DNA from 4 places in the Streptomyces sp. NBC_01217 genome. Region 4 is predicted to be linked to each of the others. Evidence: riboswitches for the same ligand, from Rfam matches in the RefSeq annotation. Region 4 holds a riboswitch; each other region holds the start of a gene.
What was found. A riboswitch is a leader RNA that binds a small molecule or an ion and turns the genes downstream of it on or off. The one in region 4 is predicted to bind cyclic di-AMP.
Positions count from the first base shown of each region.

Region 1: it holds a riboswitch for cyclic di-AMP, as region 4 does, so the genes downstream of both, OG507_RS21915 (M23 family metallopeptidase) here and OG507_RS15785 (transglycosylase family protein) in region 4, are expected to answer to the same signal.
Region 2: it holds a riboswitch for cyclic di-AMP, as region 4 does, so the genes downstream of both, OG507_RS36960 (M23 family metallopeptidase) here and OG507_RS15785 (transglycosylase family protein) in region 4, are expected to answer to the same signal.
Region 3: it holds a riboswitch for cyclic di-AMP, as region 4 does, so the genes downstream of both, OG507_RS24855 (C40 family peptidase) here and OG507_RS15785 (transglycosylase family protein) in region 4, are expected to answer to the same signal.

Region 1 covers NZ_CP108538.1:4,916,597-4,921,298, reverse strand. Annotated here, with positions in the region: gene OG507_RS21920 (aldo/keto reductase) at 1-159, opposite strand, end outside; gene OG507_RS21915 (M23 family metallopeptidase) at 360-1,607, opposite strand; cyclic di-AMP (ydaO/yuaA leader) riboswitch at 1,619-1,771, opposite strand; gene OG507_RS21910 (PP2C family protein-serine/threonine phosphatase) at 2,112-3,275, opposite strand; tRNA gene OG507_RS21905 (tRNA-Met) at 3,510-3,583, opposite strand; gene OG507_RS21900 (SPFH domain-containing protein) at 3,702-4,702, opposite strand, start outside.
Region 2 covers NZ_CP108538.1:8,282,378-8,287,079, reverse strand. Annotated here, with positions in the region: gene OG507_RS36965 (SGNH/GDSL hydrolase family protein) at 1-767, opposite strand, end outside; gene OG507_RS36960 (M23 family metallopeptidase) at 955-1,836, opposite strand; cyclic di-AMP (ydaO/yuaA leader) riboswitch at 1,840-1,996, opposite strand; gene OG507_RS36955 (alpha-galactosidase) at 2,284-4,389, opposite strand; gene OG507_RS36950 (tyrosine-protein phosphatase) at 4,603-4,702, shown strand, end outside.
Region 3 covers NZ_CP108538.1:5,519,213-5,523,914, forward strand. Annotated here, with positions in the region: gene OG507_RS24845 (C40 family peptidase) at 1-720, opposite strand, end outside; gene OG507_RS24850 (hypothetical protein) at 1,079-1,432, shown strand; gene OG507_RS24855 (C40 family peptidase) at 1,516-2,679, opposite strand; cyclic di-AMP (ydaO/yuaA leader) riboswitch at 2,678-2,842, opposite strand; gene pcrA (DNA helicase PcrA) at 3,101-4,702, shown strand, end outside.
Region 4 covers NZ_CP108538.1:3,600,621-3,605,322, forward strand. Annotated here, with positions in the region: gene eno (phosphopyruvate hydratase) at 1-352, opposite strand, end outside; gene OG507_RS15785 (transglycosylase family protein) at 579-1,313, opposite strand; cyclic di-AMP (ydaO/yuaA leader) riboswitch at 1,317-1,488, opposite strand; gene OG507_RS15790 (transglycosylase family protein) at 1,789-2,736, opposite strand; gene OG507_RS15795 (cytochrome P450 family protein) at 2,842-4,131, opposite strand; gene OG507_RS15800 (nucleoside triphosphate pyrophosphohydrolase) at 4,141-4,702, opposite strand, start outside.

The DNA.
Region 1 (4,702 bases), 1.3 Mb from region 4:
GGAGTCGGCGGTGTCGACGAAGTTGCCGCCCGCCGCGGCGTAGGCGTCCAGCACGGCGAACGACTGTGCCTCGTCGGCGGTCCAGCCGAAGACGTTGCCACCGAGGGCGAGTGGGAAGACCTGCAGGTCGGAAGTGCCCAGCTTACGAAGTGAAGTCATATGTGGATCAACGAACCCCGGCGGGACCGCTATTCCGTTCGCCCCGCCGTACGGGTGGCTGTGCCCCGTACGGGTGACTCCGCCGTACATACAGACCGGCAGCCCTGACGTCGGGGGGTGAGCGTCAGGACTGCCGGGGTTCAGCGGCCGGCGAACCGGCTCGGATCACTCAGATCATCATGCGGATCACGAGGGGGTCATCACGGGGTGAGGCCCTTGTCGCGCAGCCAGGCCATCGGGTCGATGCCCGTGCCGTCGGGGGTGTGGACCTCCAGGTGGAGGTGCGGTCCCGTCACATTGCCGGTCGCGCCGACCCGGCCGATGGTGTCACCGGTGGTGACCTTCTGGCCGACGCTGACGTCGATCGAGGACTGGTGGCAGAACCACAGCTCCGTACCGTCCTCGAGCTCCAGCACCGTGCGGTAGCCGTACGAACCGGACCAGCCGGCCGACTTGATGGTGCCGCTGTGTACGGCCTTGATCGGGGTGCCGGTCGGCGCCGCGAAGTCGAGGCCGGTGTGGTAGCCGGAGGACCACATCGAACCGGCCTGGCCGAAGGTCGAGGTGATCGTGTACGAGGAGGTCGGGATGGCGTAGCTGGCGGCGAGCTTGGCGAGCCGCTCGGCCTCGGCCTTCGCCCTGGCCGCCTCCTCCGCCTTCTTCTTCTCGGCGGCGGCCTTGGCCTCGGCCGCGTCCTGCTGCTTCTTGGCCTCGGCGGCGGCCGCCTCCGCGGCTTCCTTCTCCTGGGCCGCCTTGGCCTCGGCGTCGGCGGCGTCCTGCTGCTGCTCGGCCTGCTGGAGGATGCGGGCGCGGAGCGCCTCACCCGCATCCGTCGCGCCCTGCTCCGTCTCGGCGGTGGTGAGGCCGGCGGTGGTGAGCGGGGAGGCAGCCGCGGCCGCCTCGGCCTTGTCGGCCTCGGACTCTCCGGTGAACAGAGAGCCCACGCCGGGAAGGGACTTGGCGTCGGGAAGGTTGTCCGCGATGGAGTCGGGAAGGGATATGGAGACCGGCGGCTTGCTCTGCGCGGTGGCCATGCCGCCCGCGCCGACCGCCGCGATGACGCCGACCCCGAGCACCGTGGAGCTACGGGCGAGTCCGTTGCGCTGCTTGGCGACGCGGTGCTTGCCGCGTACGGGGCGTACGGACTCCTCGGTGGGGTTCCACTCGTCCCAGCTTCTGTCGGGCTCGCTGTTGCCGTCGGCGCGGAAGTCGCCGCCGAACTCACCGGCGAGCGCGCCGCCCTGCTCGGTGTCGTAATCGGCGCCGAACGCCGTTTCCGTCCCGGTGGTCGCGTAGTCCGAGCCGAAGCCGGTACCGAAACCGGGTCCCGTCCCGTAGTCGGATCCGTTTCCGGTTCCGTAGTCGGATCCGAAGTCAGCGCCGAAATCGCCACTGAACTCGGGGTTGAACCGAGAAGGGGCCTCGGAGGCAGGCTTGTTGGACGCCACGGGGGCGCACTCCTTTCCTTCCTTCTCGCCTACCGGGTTAGCTGACGGGTTCGGAGCAGGAAGGTCTCCTACGGGCCCCTCTGCCTCTCACGAGACACAGGTGTCCGATTCACCCCATGTAGGTGGTTCCCCGGTTCCCTTGCGGAATTCGGCGCTCGCGCACGGTGCCGCCACTGACGACGGCTGGGACGACCGCGCTGCGTTATCGAACGTTAATAGACACACGGGCCTGATTCCAAGCCGTTCCCACTGATCGTTCACGTCTTTGGCCCGGACTTTACGGGACATAACCGGCTGGAATCGGACGAGTTGATCGGCCCTCAGCCACTACCCGTTTTCTGACGTTGCGTCAAACGTTATGCGGAGCGGCGCCTCTCGGTTACGTACGGTGGCACCCCTCGTCCAGACGGTGGCATCCCTCGTCCGGGGCGACACCGTCCCGTACGAAGCACCTGCGCGCACACGAAGCACGCGGGCGCCCGAGCACCCCTCCCACCCCGCCCGTCACGTCTCTTCCCGGCCCACGATCCTCACGGTCCTGCGCCGGTCCGGCTGCCCCTCCACGGGACGTACGACCGCGAGCAGCGCCATGTCGTCGGTCGACTCTCCCCCCGTGTGCAGCCGTACGTCATCGGTGAGCGCGGACAGCAGTTCCTCGGGCCCGGGAAAGATCCGCCCGCGCAACCGGGCCGCAGGGTCGTAGAAGACCCCGTCGGCGTTCCGTGCCTCGGAGAGGCCGTCGGTGTAGAGAAGCAGCGTCGTCCCCGCCGGCAGGTCCCATTCGTCCGTCCGGTCGGGCCACACCCCCAGATCCATCCCGAGTGGCAGCGCGGGCACCGTGGGTGCCAGCACGTCCAGCGCCCCGTCCGAGTGCAGCAGGATCGGCTCGGGGTGACCGCGGTTGACGATCCGCACCCGGGACAGCCCGGGCGGGATCTCCGCCAGTACGGCGGTGATGAAGCCCTCGAACTCGTCGAGCCCGGCCCGCCGCGTCCCCTCCCGCGCCAGCGCCCGCTCCAGCCGCTGCGCCACGCCCTCCAGCGAACGCTCCTGCTCGGCGGCCTCCCGGAACGCCCCGATGACCACCGCCACCGACTCCACGGCGTCGAGCCCCTTCCCCCGTACGTCCCCGACCACCAGCCGCACGCCCTGCGGGGTGTCCGTCACGGCGTACAGGTCGCCGCCGACGAACTCGTCCGCCTGCGCCGCCTCGTACCGAGCCGCCACATGCAGCCCGCCGATCCGGTCGGACGGCTTCGGCAGCACCGCCCGCATGGCGGTCTCCGCGATGACCCGCGCGGAGGCCAGCTGCTGATTGCCGCGCCGCACGACCGTATTGATCACGACGGCGAGTACCGAGACGGTGGCCACGGTGAGCAGCTCGATCAGCGGCACGATCAGCGGCAACGAGTTGTTGTACACCCGCAGCACGGCGACGGCCACCATCGCGGCGACGCCGGTGAGGATGGTGCTGGCCAGCGAGAAGAACGGTGCGGCGATCAGCGGTGCCGCCACGAACAGCGGAATGGCGGTGAAGGCGGGCGGGGTGAGGATGTCGAAGGCCAGTCCGCCGAGGATCATCATGAAGGGCAGCAGGCGGACGAACCGCCGGGTACGCGCGACGTCACCCACTCCATGTCTGCCGCGCCGCTTCAGCCGCTTCCACACCTGTGGTCTCCTGCCCGGTACGCGCGCGGCTGCGGACGGTACCGCGCCCCACCCCCAGACTCGCCGGAGCGGAGCCGCACGGCGACTCCTCGTCGGCCAATGGGAGTACGTGTATGGCGCAACGCACACACCGCCCGGGCCTGCCCGTTCATGGACCCGCGGGCCCACCGACCCGGGCCGCGAAATGAATCAGACCCGGCACGCTGCGTGCGTGCCGGGTCTGACATTCTTCAGTAGCGGGGACAGGATTTGAACCTGCGACCTCTGGGTTATGAGCCCAGCGAGCTACCGAGCTGCTCCACCCCGCGTCGGTAAACACAACTCTACGGCATGTCCGGCGCACTCATGACCACTGAGCGAATCATGACCCCTGAAGCCCCCCGCCTCCCTCTCCTCTCCCTCTCCCTCCTCTCCTTCCCCTCCCCCTCAGTTCGTCTCGGTGATCCGGGGAGGGGCGGCCTTCCCGTCGACCACCGCCTGCTTCATCGGGCTCGCGCCGCGCTGGAGGGAGTGAAGGATCGCCAGTCCCTGGCTGACGACACCCGCCGCCATCTCGTTGACACCATTGGTGCCGTTGAGAACGGTGAGGTCGGCACCCGACATGCCGCGGGCGGCCGCGTCGGCCAGGGCGGGCAGGTTCTCCACGATGCGGTTGGCCGCGATGAGCTCCTGGTTGCCGTCGCGCAGCGAGGTGGCGCGCACGCTGTTGGCGTCGGCCTGCGCCTGGGCGAGGGTCCGCTCCGCGTACGCGCTGCCGTCGGCCTCGAACTTCGCCCGGTCACGGGCCGCTTCCGCGAGGGTGCGCTGGCGGTACGCCTCGGCGTCCGCCGGACGCCGGACCTCCGCTTCGAGCCGTTGCGCGGCGAGAGCCGCCTGCCGCTCGGCCAGCGCGGTCTGCTCCTCGATGACCTCCTGGGAGGCCCTGGCCTGGGCGAGCGGTCCGGCCTGGGCTGCGCAGGCGTTGTACTGCTCGGTCTCGGCGAGGAAACCGGCCCGCTTGATCGCGGTGTCCCGTTCGTACTCGGCCTTGAGCGCCGCGGCCTGCTGCTCGCGCTCGGCCGCTTCCTGGTCGGCCCTGGCCTGGGCGATCCGGGCCTGGCTGGCGACGGCGGCCGCGTGCGGGGCGGCGAGGTTGTTGATGTAGCCGGTGGCGTCGTCGATCTCCTGGATCTGGAGAGCGTCCACGACGATGCCGAGTTTCTCCATCTCGCCGTGGCTGCCCGCGATGACCTCCTGGGAGACCCGGTTCCGTTCCCGGATGATCTGCTCGACGGTCAGTCCGCCGATGATGGAGCGAAGGTGACCGGCGAAGATCCGGCCGGCGAGCTCCTCCATCTGTTCCTGCTCGGACAGGAAGCGGCGTGCGGCGTTGGCGATGGAGACGGCGTCGTCCCCGACCTTGAAGACGGCGACGGCCCGGACGTTGA
Region 2 (4,702 bases), 4.7 Mb from region 4:
GGGACCAGGTACTCGCGTGCCCAGTGGATGTCGTCGCGCCTTACTTCGAGCGTGCCGCGCTGTGCCTGCGGGGGCCATTCCTGGTCGGGATCGGCCGGCACATCGAGGCCGAGGACCTGGGCGGCGCGCAGCGCGACCCTGGTGTGTCCCTCGGGCGACAGATGGAGCCGGTCGTCGTCCCAGGCGCGCCTGTCCTGGACGGACCGCAGCGACCACAGGTCGAGGACCGGGCAGTCGTAGCGGTCGGCGATGGACCGCACATGGGCGGTGTAGGTGGCGATCTTGCCGCGCAGATGGCGCAGCACGGGAACGCCCCGGGTGTCGAAGCCGGTGGTGACCATCACGGTGCCGACCGATTCGGTCAACTCGGCGACCGCGCGCTCGAAGCGCTCGGCCACGTCGTCGGGGTCGGTGCCGGGCCTGATGATGTCGTTGCCGCCCGCGCAGAAGCTCACCAGGTCGGGTGCGAGCTTCTTGGCGCGCGGCACCTGCTCCTCGACGATCTGGTCGAGGAGGCGTCCGCGTACGGCGAGATTGGCGTACCTGAAATTTCCGTGGGCGGAGCCTTCGGTGCTCGTCTCCGCATCGGGGTCCGGGAGCTGGTCCGCGAGAAATACCGCGAAACGGTCCGCCCAGCCGACGAAGGTCCCGTCCGGGCCGGGGTCGCCGACGCCCTCGGTGAAGCTGTCGCCAATCGCCGCGTACGACCCGATGACGCCATGTCGATAGTTGACGCCACGTTGATTTTTTCTCGAATCGTCTGCCACAAACGCTTATCCTGCACCGCCGAATGTGACCTACGCGACCGTAATAAGGGGTTGACGGGTGGTGAGATAGACCACCCGGTCAGGTTTTGGTAAAGGGGGAATAAGCAGAAGGGCGGTGCGCCGCCGCGCACCGCCCTTCGGTGTTGCTCAGGTGATGATGTGTGGCTCAACTGCCCGGCCGTTCGGCTCAGACGTCGATGCCGTGCGAGGCCAGGTAGGCGATCGGGTCGATGTCCGAGCCGTACGCCGGGCCCGTGCGGACCTCGAAGTGCAGGTGCGGTCCGGTGACGTTGCCGGTGGCGCCGGAGAGGCCGATCTGCTGACCGGTGCTCACGGTCCGGCCCGCGGAGACGGAGATGGAGGACAGGTGGCCGTACTGCGAGTAGCGGCCGTCGGCGTGCTTGATGACGACCTGGTTGCCGTACGCACCGCCCCAGCCGGCGGTGACGACAGTGCCGGAGGTGATGGCCTTCACGCTGGTGCCGGTGAAGACGGGGAAGTCGATCCCGGTGTGGCTGCCGCTGGACCAGTTGGAGCCGGAGGCGCGGTAGCCGGTGGTGTGGTTGCCGGGGACCGGGTGGGCGTAGTCGGAGCTGCTGGCCGGGGCGGCAGGCTTGGACTCCGTGACCGTCGCGGCCTCGGCCGGGGCGGACTTGACCGGAGCTGCCGGAGCAGCGGCGGCCGGCGCGGAGTCGCCGGACGCCTTGGCGCCGAGCGTCAGCTTCATGCCCGGGAGGATCAGGCCGGGGTCTTCGCCGACGACCGCGCGGTTGTCCTGGTACAGCTTCTGCCAGCCGCCTTCGACCTTGTGGTCGGCGGCGATCTTCGAGAGGTAGTCGCCGGAGACGACGGAGTACGTCGTGGTGGCCGCCTGCTTCAGCGCGACCGGCGTGGCCGGGGCGGCGTGCTTGGCGGCGGAGGCCGCCTTCGGGGCGGCCTGTTCCACGGCGTGGGCGCCGGTGGCACCGAGCAGCGGCAGCGCGAGGCAAGCGCCGCCGGCGCTTGCCACGGCGACGCCACGGGCGATGGTGCTGGACTTCGTACGACGGTGCTTACCCGATGCGGGCATGAACTGCTTCCTCTCCGGCGCCTGCGAGGTGAGCTGTCGGGTTCGGGCTGGAGATGCCCGGTCGCGCAGAGCGCGACTTCACCCCTAGCCGGCCGGATTTCTACGGTCGGCGGCTTACCTGGTTCCCCCGCTCCTGCCACGCGATCAGTGGGTGCGAATTCCGGACGGCGGCAGGATTGGGCGGTCCGTCCGGATTGACGGTGACCGTAAGCGAGCCGGGACGGCGATAACAAGCCTTTGGTTCCGCACCGGAATCCGATGCGGGAAATCGGCGCGGAATTCCGGTCACACTCCGTGGATCAAAGATCTTGAAATTCCGCGCCGCGCACGGAATAGCCGACCGCCCCGTCAGCACACACCGTCACGGATATGATCCCGCTCACGAGAGGGCAACCATCTCCCATACAAGCAGGGCGCATTGGGCTAAATGCACACATTACGGACATGTCACGCCTGTCGGTCACGCCGGAGCCTCAGCACCCGCGCGTCGAGATCCCCCCTCAGCCCGGTGTGCAGCCCCTGGTGCAGCAGTACCGAACCGTGGTGCACCGCACCCGTGTCCAGGCAGGTGTACGTCGCCGCGGGGTCGAGCGCGCGCAGCCTCAGGGCCGGGGGCCGCTCCCCGAATCGCTGCGCCTCCAGCCACATCAGGACCACGGTCTCGTCACCGTGGACGTACTGGACCGCGCCGAGTCCACCGCGCGGGGCGCGCAGCCGGTACAGCGCTCCATGCTGCACCACCGGCCGGATCTCCTTATAGAGATCCACCCAGGTCCGCGCCTCGGCCAGCTCCTCATCGCTCCACTCGGCGAGGTCCCCGCCGACCCCGAGCACACCGGCCATCGCGCTCACGAAGCGGAAGCGCAGCGAACTGACCCTGTCGTTGAGCTGCGTATTCGGACTGTCGGTGACCCAGGCCGCCATCACCCGGGCCGGGTGGATCTGGCCGAAGCCCTCCTGGATGGTCAGGCGGTCGAGCGGATCGGTGTTGTCGGAGGTCCACACCTGGTCCGTACGGGACAGAATGCCCAGGTCGATCCGGCCGCCGCCGCCCGAACAGGATTCGAAGGCGACCGAGGGGTGCGCGGCCCTGAGCCGGTCGATCAGTGCGTACAGTGCGTCCACATGCTCGATCCAGAGCTTCTGCGGATACTCCTCGCCCGGCCAGCCCGCGTCGGTGAAGCTGCGGTTGAAGTCCCATTTCACATAGTCGATGGGCGCGCTGGAGAGCAGCGCGTCCAGTTGCTCCCACAGATGGTCCCGCACATCGGGGCGGGCCAGATTGAGCACCAGCTGATTGCGGAACTCGGTCCGCCTCCGTCCGGGGAAATGCTGCACCCAGTCCGGGTGTGCACGATGGAGATCGCTGTCGGCATTGACCATTTCCGGCTCGACCCAGATACCGAACTGCATGCCGAGTCCGTGCACTTCGTCGGCAAGCGGCTCAAGGCCGCCGGGAAAGCGGTCCGGATTCGGTGTCCAGTCGCCGAGTCCGGCCCGGTCGCTGGTCCGCTGCCCGAACCAGGCGTCGTCCACGACGAACAGCTCGACGCCCATCGCGGCGGCGCGCTCGGCTAGGGCGCGCTGCTGCTCCTGCGAGATGTCGAAACCGGTCGCCTCCCAGGAGTTGTAGAGCACCGGCCGCAGGCGCTGTGCGTCCGGGATCACATGGGCCAGCTGCCAGGCGTGCCAGGCCCGGCTCGCCCCGCCGAACCCCTCCGCGCTCCACAGACCGGCGAAGACGGGGGTGGTGTACGACTGTCCCGGCGCGAGCAGCAGCAGCCCCGATTCGTCGTGCCCTGCGCCGCCGGTGATCTGTACGAGCCCGTCGGGGAGCCGCTGTACGCAGATCCGCCACGACCCGGACCAGCCGAGCGCACAGCCGTACACCTCGCCGCTGTCCTCGGTGGCCGCGCCGTCGGCATCGAGTGCGACCCACGGCAGGTGCTGATGTCCGGTGTGGCCGCGCCTGCTGGAGATGACGTTCTCGCCGTACGTCAGCTCCGCCCGCGCGAGCTGCGACTCCGCAGCCCAGCGGCCGTGCAGCCGGCTCAGCCGCCAGCCGTCGCGGGCGGGCAGCGCCCAGGCGGCCGCGTCGGCGCGCAGCAGTTCCAGCGGCGGGCCGTCCGGCCCGGCGTGGGCAACGGTGGCCCAGCGCTCGATCACATCGGAGTCCTCGCGCATGCGGTAGTGCAGGGTCAGGGCAAGCCGGTGCACGGAGTCGGTGAAGCCGATACGGAGTTCGTCCCCGTCCGCCGCGGCCTCGGCGAAGGCCCACTCGGTGCCGCGGACTTCCGGCGTGCGCACCGAGAGGGCCGGGCGGACGAACCTGGGGCCGCCCTCCACCGGGTACTCCTCGCGGCCGTCGAGCGGGGACTCGAAGCCCCTGGAGGGTGGCTCCGGTGCCGCGGCCAGCGCCTGGGCGGCGGCGAGGGTGATCCGCGGCCCCCAGTGCAGATGGACCAGCTCGTCCCGCCCCGTGAGCCGCAGGGCGTAGCTGCTGCTCGCCCCGGTCAGCAGCCAGGTCCGGCCCTTGTCACCCGTCTCGATCATTCCACCCCCACATTCCAACAGTTCCGCACATCATCGACCGCAGCCGGGCGGGTGGGCAACGGCCTTGCAAGGAATTCACCGCGAGGGCACGGGGGTTCGCGGAAATGTCGGCAGACGAAGGCCGAGACGATTGCCTGAGGAATCGATGTCGTATCGTCGCGGCAGTGGCCTTGTCGGCGATTCGCGCCGGCGCCAGACACTCCAGGAGTCACTGTGACGCAGCAGCTGCCGCAGATCCCGTCGACGGAACCCGAGCTGGCGGGTGTCCGCAACTTCCGCGACGTGGGCGGGCTGCCCACCACGGACGGCCGGC
Region 3 (4,702 bases), 1.9 Mb from region 4:
GATCGCCCCGGCGGCGCGGGCGTTGGGCGCCTGGAAGGGGCCGCGCGCGGTGTTCCGGTCGGCGCGGTCGGCAAGGCGCTCGCTGTCCTGGGCGTCGTAGGCGGCGCGCTCGGCGGGGGACAGGGTGGCGAGGAGTCGCCGCGCGTCGGCCAGCTTGGCCGTGATCGTCGCCTTGTGCTTCTTCAGTTCGGCCTGGCGCGCCGCCAGCGCGGCCAGCTTCCCCTTGGCCTGCGAGCGCAGCTGGGCGATCCCGGCGACCTGCCGCTCGACCGTGTCGACCTCGGCGGCCTGGCGGTCGCCGATCCGGTCCGCGTACGACGCGCGCTCCAGGTACTGGTCGGGGTCGGAGGAGAGCGCCAGCTGTACGGCGGGGTCGATGCCGCCGGTGCGGTACTGCGCGGCGGCGAGCGAACCCAGCGCGTTGCGCGAGACGTTGAGCCGCTCGGTCCTGCGGGCGGCCTCGTCGCGCAGGGTGTCGACGGAGTCGGAGGCGGCGGCCGCCTTCTCCTTCGCGCCGTTGTACCGCTCGGTGGCGACCTCCGCGTCGTGGTACAGCCGGTCCGCCTCCGCTCTGACCTGGGCGGGGGTGAGCTGGGGATCGGCGTGTGCGGAGCCCGGCAGAGCGGCAGCGGTGGCGGCCCCGGCGACGGCGAGGGTGGCTGCGGTGCGGGCGGCAGTGCCGGTGTACGGGCGCTGCCTGGGTTTCCGGTGCGCTGCCACGAGGGCGTGCGTCCTTCCTGACGACTGCCCGACGGGGACTACCGGCGGGCCCGCCCGAGGTCCGGCGGCGGGTCGCCAACAGGGGGAGCGGCCCACCGCCGGATCTCTCGGCGGGGTGACCGGCCTGCCGTCCGGGTGCGGAGCGGCGGTGAAGCCGGTCACCTGCTCAGCGACGCTAAACCCGGGGCACGGGGAAGAGTCGTAATGAAGTCTATTGCCCGAATTTGGCGTGGCATTGTCGCCGTTTGATCGGCGGAACTGCACCAGAGTCAGGCAATTGGTGCAGGCGCGAGCGAAGTGACAGGAAGCCGCCCCTGCCTGCGGAGTGGTGATATGGCGAGGACTACGCTGCGGACCCATGGACGTACTCATCAATGTCTTCGTCGCCCTGCACATCATCGGCATCGCCTCTCTGCTGGGCGGTTTCCTGACCCAGATGAAGGCGATGGGTGCGGGCACGGCCCGGTTCGTCCCGGCGATGCTGCACGGGGCGCTGACCATGCTGGTCACCGGTGTCGTGCTGGTCGGGCTCAACGAGGCCGACGACCACCATGTGAACAACATCAAGATCGGCGTGAAGCTGCTGCTCCTGGTCGTGATCCTCGCGCTCGTCTACGTCAAGCGGGACGAGGAGAAGGTCGACAAGGGCGCCTTCGCGACCGTGGGCGCACTGACGCTCGCCAACATCTTCATCGCCACGCTCTGGACCTGAGCCGTCCCCCTCGACTCCTTGCGCGGCGCGAGCCCCTGCCGGAGCGTCCGGCAGGGGCTCGTCGCTGTCCTGGGCGAGCGGTACTACGCCGGCCGCACGCTGCCGTAGATCGGCATGTAGTAGATCGACTCCTCGCGCACGTTCGCACCCGGCTTCGGCGCGTGGATCATCATCCCGTCGCCCTTGTAGATGCCGACGTGGCTGATGTCGTCGTAGAAGAAGACGAGGTCGCCCGGCTTCAGATCCGCCGTCGCGATGCGGGTGCCTATCTTCACCTGGTCCCAGGTGGTGCGCGGGATGTCGACGCCCGCGGCCTTCCACGCGGCCTGGGTGAGCCCGGAGCAGTCGTACGAGGACGGGCCGGTCGCGCCCCAGACGTACGGCTTGCCGATCTGCGCCGCGGCGAAGGCGAGGACCTTCTCCGCCTTGGTGGTGGCGGTGCTGTCCGAGCCGGTCCCGGCCCCCGTGCCCGTTTCCGTACCGCTGCCGGTCCCCGCCTCCTCGGCGGCCTCCGCGGCCTTGCGGGCCGCCTCCACCTTGGCCGCGGCCTGCTGCTGGGCCAGTTCCTCCGCCTTGCGCCTGGCCTCCGCCTCCTTCTTGCGCTCCAGCTCCGCGAGCCGCGCCTTCTCCTCGGCCGTCAGCTTCGACAGCATCGCGCGCGCCTCGCCCAGCTTCTTCTGGACGTTCTCCTTGCTGGTGCGCAGCGTGGTCTGGGTCGCGGTCAGCGTCTCCAGGCTCTGCACCGCCTCTGCACGCTTCTTCGACGCCTTGGCCTGCTGCGTACGGAAGTCCGTGACCGCCTTCTGCTGCTGACCGGTCATCCGGCTCATCAGCTGGCTCTGGTCGAAGTACGACTGCGGGTCGTCGGCAAGGAAGAAGGTGGCGCTCGGCGCGATGGAGCCGCTGCGGTACTGCGCGGCCGCGTAGGCACCGAGCGTCCTGCGGGCCTCGTTGAGCTTGTCCGCGCGCTCGGCCACGTCCTCCAGCAGGTTGTCGACCTTGGTGCGCTGGCTGGTGGAGGCCTCCTTGGCCTGGTTGTACTGCTGGGTCGCGGTGCCCGCCTGCCGGTAGAGGTCGTCGACCTTCTTCTGGACGTCCTCGATGCTGGGCTTGGGTGCGGGGGCGGCCGTGGCGCTCTGCGTGGAGAGCAGGGTCACGGACGCCAGTGCCGCGGTCGTGAGCCCGACGGCCGGTGCGGTGGTGCGCATTCGGGTGCGCGGTTTGCGATGCGACGCCAAGGCCGGCATCTCCTTCCGTGGACCGCCTACCGGGTTAGCTGTCGGGTTCGGGCGGAACGGAAGGCTGCCCTACGGTCCGAGTGGGGATCAGGACCGATTCACCCCGGTGGTGCGTGTGGGTCCCCGGTTCCGAACTTCCACGAGGGCAGCCCGGATTCGGCGTGGGCGCCCGCTCGGCGTGGTTCGCCTCAGGGAGGTACGGGCGGCCCGGTCGAGCACGCTAGCCAACCCGTGGTGCCGCTGTGAAGGTCGATGTTCGATATGCCCGATACATTTTCGTGACCTTGGCGATGCGGGGCGGCAGGGACGGGCTAGGACCCTCAATTCCTCACGCGGCGTGGGTGTGTGCTCTCGTTGTGTGCATGCTGGCCGGGTGCGGTTCGCCATGCGGCCCACGTGTGTCGGTGCGGCGGCCTAGACTCGACAAGCGATGAGCAGCCTCTTTGACGACAGTTTCCTGGCCGGCCTCCAACACTCGGAGGAAGAGCCCCCGCCACCCCCCGAGGACTCCGCACCCGAAGCGGTGCCGGAGGACCTCTTCGCGGGCGTGTTCGACGGGCCCCCGCCGCCCAGGGACGCGTACTACCGCGACGGCGCGCACCGCCCCGCCATCGACCCCGCGGCGCTCCTCGACGGGCTGAACACCGAACAGCGCGCCGCCGTGGTCCACGCGGGCTCCCCGCTGCTCATCGTCGCCGGAGCGGGCTCCGGCAAGACCCGCGTGCTGACCCACCGGATCGCCCACCTCCTCGCCGAGCGCGGCGTGCACCCCGGCCAGATCCTCGCGATCACCTTCACCAACAAGGCCGCGGGCGAGATGAAGGAGCGCGTCGAGCAGCTCGTAGGACCGCGCGCCAACGCCATGTGGGTCATGACCTTCCACAGCGCGTGCGTACGGATCCTGCGCCGCGAGTCGAAGAGGCTCGGCTTCACCTCGTCGTTCTCGATCTACGACGCCGCCGACTCCAAGCGCCTGATGGCGCTGGTCTGCCGCGATCTGGACCTCGACCCGAAGCGCTTCCCGCCGAAGTCGTTCACGGCCAAGGTCTCCAACCTGAAGAACGAGCTGATCGACGAGGAGACCTTCGCGGGACAGGCCGCGGACGGCTTCGAGAAGACCCTCGCCCAGGCCTATGCGATGTACCAGTCCCGGCTGCGCGAGGCCAACGCGCTTGACTTCGACGACATCATCATGACGACGGTCCACCTGCTCCAGGCGTTCCCCGACGTCGCCGAGCACTACCGCCGCCGCTTCCGGCACGTCCTGGTCGACGAGTACCAGGACACCAACCACGCCCAGTACACCCTCGTACGCGAACTGGTCGGCCCGGCGGGCGAGGCCGACGCCCCCGCCGAGCTGTGCGTGGTGGGTGACGCGGACCAGTCGATCTACGCCTTCCGCGGCGCGACCATCCGCAACATCCTCCAGTTCGAGGAGGACTACCCGAACGCGACCACGATCCTCCTGGAGCAGAACTACCGCTCCACGCAGACGATCCTGTCCGCCGCCAACGCCGTCATCGAGCGCAACGAGAGCCGGCGCCCCAAGAACCTCTGGACCAACGCCGGTACGGGCGCCCGGATCACCGGCTACGTAGCCGACACCGAGCACGACGAGGCGCAGTTCGTCGCCGACGAGATCGACCGGCTGACCGACGCGGGCGACGCCAAGGCGGGCGATGTCGCGATCTTCTACCGTACGAACGCGCAGTCCCGCGTCTTCGAAGAGATCTTCATCCGCGTCGGCCTGCCCTACAAGGTCGTCGGCGGCGTGCGCTTCTACGAGCGCAAGGAGGTCCGGGACGTCCTGGCCTACCTCCGGGTCCTCGCCAACCCCGAGGACACCGTCCCGCTGCGCCGCATCCTCAACGTGCCCAAGCGCGGCATCGGCGACCGGGCCGAGGCGATGATCGACGCGCTGTCCCTGCGGGAGAAGATCACCTTCCCGCAGGCGCTGCGCCGGGTCGACGAGGCGTACGGCATGGCGGCCCGGTCGGCCAACGCCGTCAAGCGGTTCAACACGCTGATGGAG
Region 4 (4,702 bases):
CGGCCAGCGAGACACCGAGGATGGCGTTGGCGCCGAGCGAGCCCTTGTTCTCGGTGGCGTCCAGGTCGAACATCGCCTGGTCGATCAGCCGCTGCTCGGTCGCGTCGTAGCCGACGAGCTCCGGGCCGATCTGCTCGATGACGGCGAGGACGGCCTTCTCCACGCCCTTGCCCTGGTAACGGTTGGGGTCACCGTCGCGAAGCTCAATGGCCTCGAACGCACCGGTGGAGGCGCCGGACGGCACGGCAGCACGGCCCGTGCTGCCGTCGTCGAGGCCGACCTCGACCTCGACCGTGGGATTTCCGCGGGAGTCGAGGATTTCCCGGGCTACGACGACGTCGATGGACGGCACGAGGCATCTCCTTCTGGGATATGACACTGGTTGTGCAGGGTCACTTTGGCCTTGCGACAAGAGCCTAACCGGCCCGGCCCGCTCCATCGGACGACCGCCCGCCCCCTGGGACGAAAAAGGACCCGAGAGCGCTCATTGCCGGACAGACAGCAGCAAGAAACCCCGACCCGGCGCGCACGGGGGATTCCGCGCCGGGTCGGGGTGGTTCGGGAGGAGAGAGCCCGGACTACTTCGTCAGGTGCAGCTGCTGACCCGGGTAGATCAGGTCGGCGTCCTTGACGATGTCCTTGTTCAGCTCGAACAGGTGCTGCCAGCCGCCCTTGACCTTGTGGTCGGCGGCGATCTTGCTCAGGGAGTCGCCGGAGACGACCTTGTACTCGCCGTCGCCCTTCTTGACCTTCTCGCCGGTCGGGGTGGTGACGGTCTTCTCCGACTCGGCCTTCGGGGCGGCGGAGCGGTCCGAGCGGGAGGCGACGGGGGCCTCGGTGCGCTCGGCCTTCTTCGGCTGGGCCTGCTGCTTCGGAGCGGCGGGGGCGCTCTCCTGCTCGGCGGCGCCGGAGCCGGTGTCGACGCCCGGGTCGACACCGTCGTTGGTCAGGTTGCCCGCACCCGCACAGCCCCAGGCGCCCGGGCCCTGCATGTCGAGCAGCCGCTCGGCGGTGGCGATCTGCTGGGCCTTGGTGGCCAGGTCGGCGCGGGGGGCGTACTGCGTACCGCCGGCGGCGGCCCAGCTGGACTGCGAGAACTGCAGGCCGCCGTAGTAGCCGTTGCCGGTGTTGATGGACCAGTTGCCACCGGACTCGCACTGGGCGACGGCGTCCCAGGTGGCGACGGAGGCGGCGGAGGCGCCGGTCGCGCCCATCAGCGGCAGGGCCACGGTGGTACCGGCGACACCGGCGAGCGCGGCGAAACGGACGGCCTTGGACGGGCGGCGGTGCTTGCCCTTGCTGGAAAACAGCATGGAACTTCTCCTCACCGACGCCTACGAGGTGAGCTGTCGGGTTCGGGCCAAGTGAGTTGCCCGGTCGCACGTCCTAGCACGCGACTTCACCCCAAGCCGGTCCTGATGCGTCTTTCGACGATCGGGCCCGGCGCTTACCTGGGTCCCCCGCTCCTGCCTACGGCGCTTTACGCGTCTGTTCCCTTCGACCGACGGCAGGATTCGGCGTGACGGTCGACGGGGCCCGCGGTGCGAGCGGTTCCGACCGTAAACATACGCAACCCCTACATTCAAAGATGGACACATCGGACAATCTGCCCTTACTTGCATCTGAGGAACCATCGTTTCCGCAGGTGGGAGGTGACGCGGAAGGGCCCTCCAGGTGCGACACGCCAGTTGACGCAAAGAGACCCATGTCTCACTTACGCATAAGCGGACATAGGCCTCTGAACTACCCCAGTTTTTGGGGCTCTTTCAGCTGATTATCAGACCGCGCTCACTCGGCCTTCACGTCGAGATCGAGGCTCTGGCCAGGGAGGATGAGGTCCGGGTCGGAGCCGACGGCAGCCTTGTTGGCCTCATAGAGCGCGGGCCAACCGCCGTGAACCTTCTGTGCATCAGCAATCGCCCAGAGGTTGTCGCCGGGGCGGACGGTGTACGTACCATCGGCGGCCGGACCGCCCTCGTCGCGCACGTCGCTGTCGCTGCGGGAGGCGTGGCGGCCCGACTCGCGGTCGGTGCCGCCGTTCGCGCCCTGACTGCCCTCGGGGGCCGGCGCGCCGCGGTGCTTGCCGCTCACACCGTCGGACGAGTCGGATGATTCGGAGGAGTCGGACGCTTCGGAGGACGGCGTGGCCGACTCGGTGGCCGGGGACTTCGCGGACGCGTCGGTCTCACCGGCCGACGTGTCGGCACCGCCCGAGCCCTTGGAGCCCTTGGAGCCCTTCGAGCTCTTGGAGCCGTCCTTGCCGTCCGATGCGCTGTCCGACGACGCACCGTCAGCCGGGTCCGCGCTCTGCGTCGGCTCCGCGGAAGGCGCGGACCCCGGGTCGACGCCCGGCAGCGTCCCGTCCTCCGCGAGGCCGGAGATGACCGCACAGCTGGGCCAGGCCTGCGGGCCCCGGTCGTCCAGGACCTTCTCGGCCACCGCTATCTGCTGCGAGCGGCTGGCGAGGTCGGCACGCGGGGCGTACGAATCGCCGCCGTAAGCCTTCCAGGTCTCCTGCGAGAACTGCAGACCGCCGTAGAAGCCGTTGCCGAGGTCGGCGCTCCACATGCCGCCGCTCTCGCACTCGGCCACCCGGTCCCAGGTCGTGGCCTCGGCCGCGTGCGCACCGGCCGCGCCGAGCAGCGGGATGGCGATGGCCGATCCGGTCACGCCTGCGGCGACGACGATGGCGGGTGCCTGACGAGGGCGACGGTGTCTGCCGTTCGCGGAGCCCATGGAGATGCCTTCCGTGTGACTGAAGAGTGACTGGTGAGTCGAACGGTGAACCTAGCCGGACTCGAACGTGTGTCACAAGTCGATGCAGCGCAGATCACGTGAAAGTCACAGAGTTGACAGAGTGTCACCTTGCGTCGCGGCGGCCTGGGGCTCGAACTCCACGGGCAGCGTGCGCAGTCCGCGCATGATGAGCCCGCCCCGCCAGCGCAAATCGGTAGGTTCCGCCGCGAGCCGCAGGTCCGGGAGGCGCCTCAGGAGCGTGGCGAGCGCGGTCTGCCCCTCCAGACGGGCGAGCGGTGCCCCCAGGCAGTAGTGGATGCCGTGCCCGTATCCGAGGTGCTGATTGTCACTCCGTGCGAGGTCGAGCGTGTCGGGGTCCTCGAAGCGTTCCGGGTCGCGGTCGGCGGCGGCGAGCACGACCAGTACGGGGTCGCCGGCCGCGATGCCCCGTCCGCCGAGGGTCATGGGCTCGGTGGCGAACCGCCAGGTCGCCAGCTCCACCGGCCCGTCGTACCGCAGCAGTTCCTCGATCCCGGTCTCCAGCAGCCCCGTCTCCCCCGCGTCGAGCGAGCGCTGCAGCCGCTCGCGCTGTGCCGGGTCGCGCAGCAGGGCGTACATCCCGTTGCCGATGAGGTTGACCGTGGTCTCGAACCCTGCGAAGAGCAGGATGAACGCCATCGCGGCGGCCTCGTTCTCGGTGAGGTGCTCGCCGTGGTCGCTGGCCCGGATCAGCCCCGAGATCAGGTCGTCGCCGGGGTTCTCCCGCTTGCGGTGGATCAGCTCGGCGAGATAGCCGCGCATCTTCTTCACCGACCTGGCCACCCCGCCACGCGGGCCGCCGCCGTGGCGGATCATCATGCCCGCCCAGTCCCGGAAGTCGTCCTGGTCCTCGCGCGGAACGCCGAGCAGATCGCAGATCGCGTAGATGGGCAGCGGGAAGGCGAAGTCGTGGATGAGGTCCGCGCTTCCCTCCTCGATGAAGTTGTCGATGAGCCGGTCCGTCAGCTCCTGCACGCGCGGCGCGAACTCGGCGACCCGGCGCGGGGTGAAAGCCTTCGAGACCAGGCGGCGCAGCCGGGTGTGGTCGGGCGGGTCGATGTTCAGCAGATGCGTCATCAACTCCGCCTTGCGCTCGCCCGGGATACCCGTCTTCCCCTTGGCGTGCGCCGGCTCGGCGTGGTGCGCCGGGTTCTTGGAGAGCCGGGTGTCGGCGAGCGCCTGCCGGGCGTCCGCGTACCGCGTCACGAGCCAGGCCTCGACGCCGCTGGGCAGCACGGTCCGGTGCACGGGGCTGTGCTCGCGCAGCCAGGCGTAGGCCGGGTACGGATCGGTGGCGAACTCCCACGTGAAGAGTTCAGGGGCGTCGGCGGGGGCGTCGGCGGGGCTGTCGTTCACCCCCTGACGTTATCCGTTGGTCTCCGCCGCCCGGATGGCGTCCCGGTAGGCGCGGCCCGCGGCCCGTAGTGCGGCCTCGGGGTCGATGCCGTCCTGTTCGGCGCGTACGGCGAGGGCGAGCAGCTCGTAACCGATGCCGTCGCCCGTCGGAAGCGCCACATCGAGCCCTGCGGTACGGACCCGGCCGGCCAGTTTCGCCGCGAGCGCGAGCCCGGGCTGGCCGAGCGGGACTCCGTCGGTGACCGAGTCGCGCTGCTTCTCGATGGCCTTGGTGCGCAGCCAGTGCGCGTGTACGTCCTGCGGGGTCTCGGCGCTCTCGTCGCCGAAGACATGCGGATGGCGGTGGATCAGCTTCTCGACGAGGGTGGCCGCGACATCGTCGACGGAGAACGGCCCGTTCTCGTCCTCCTCCGCGATCCTGGCGTGGAAGACGACCTGGAGGAGTACGTCCCCGAGTTCCTCGCGCAGCTCGTCGCGGTCGCCGTCCTCGATCGCCTCGACGAGTTCGTACGCCTCCTCGATGGCGTACTTGGCGAGGCCCTTGTGGGTCTTCTGCGAGGTCCAGGGACAT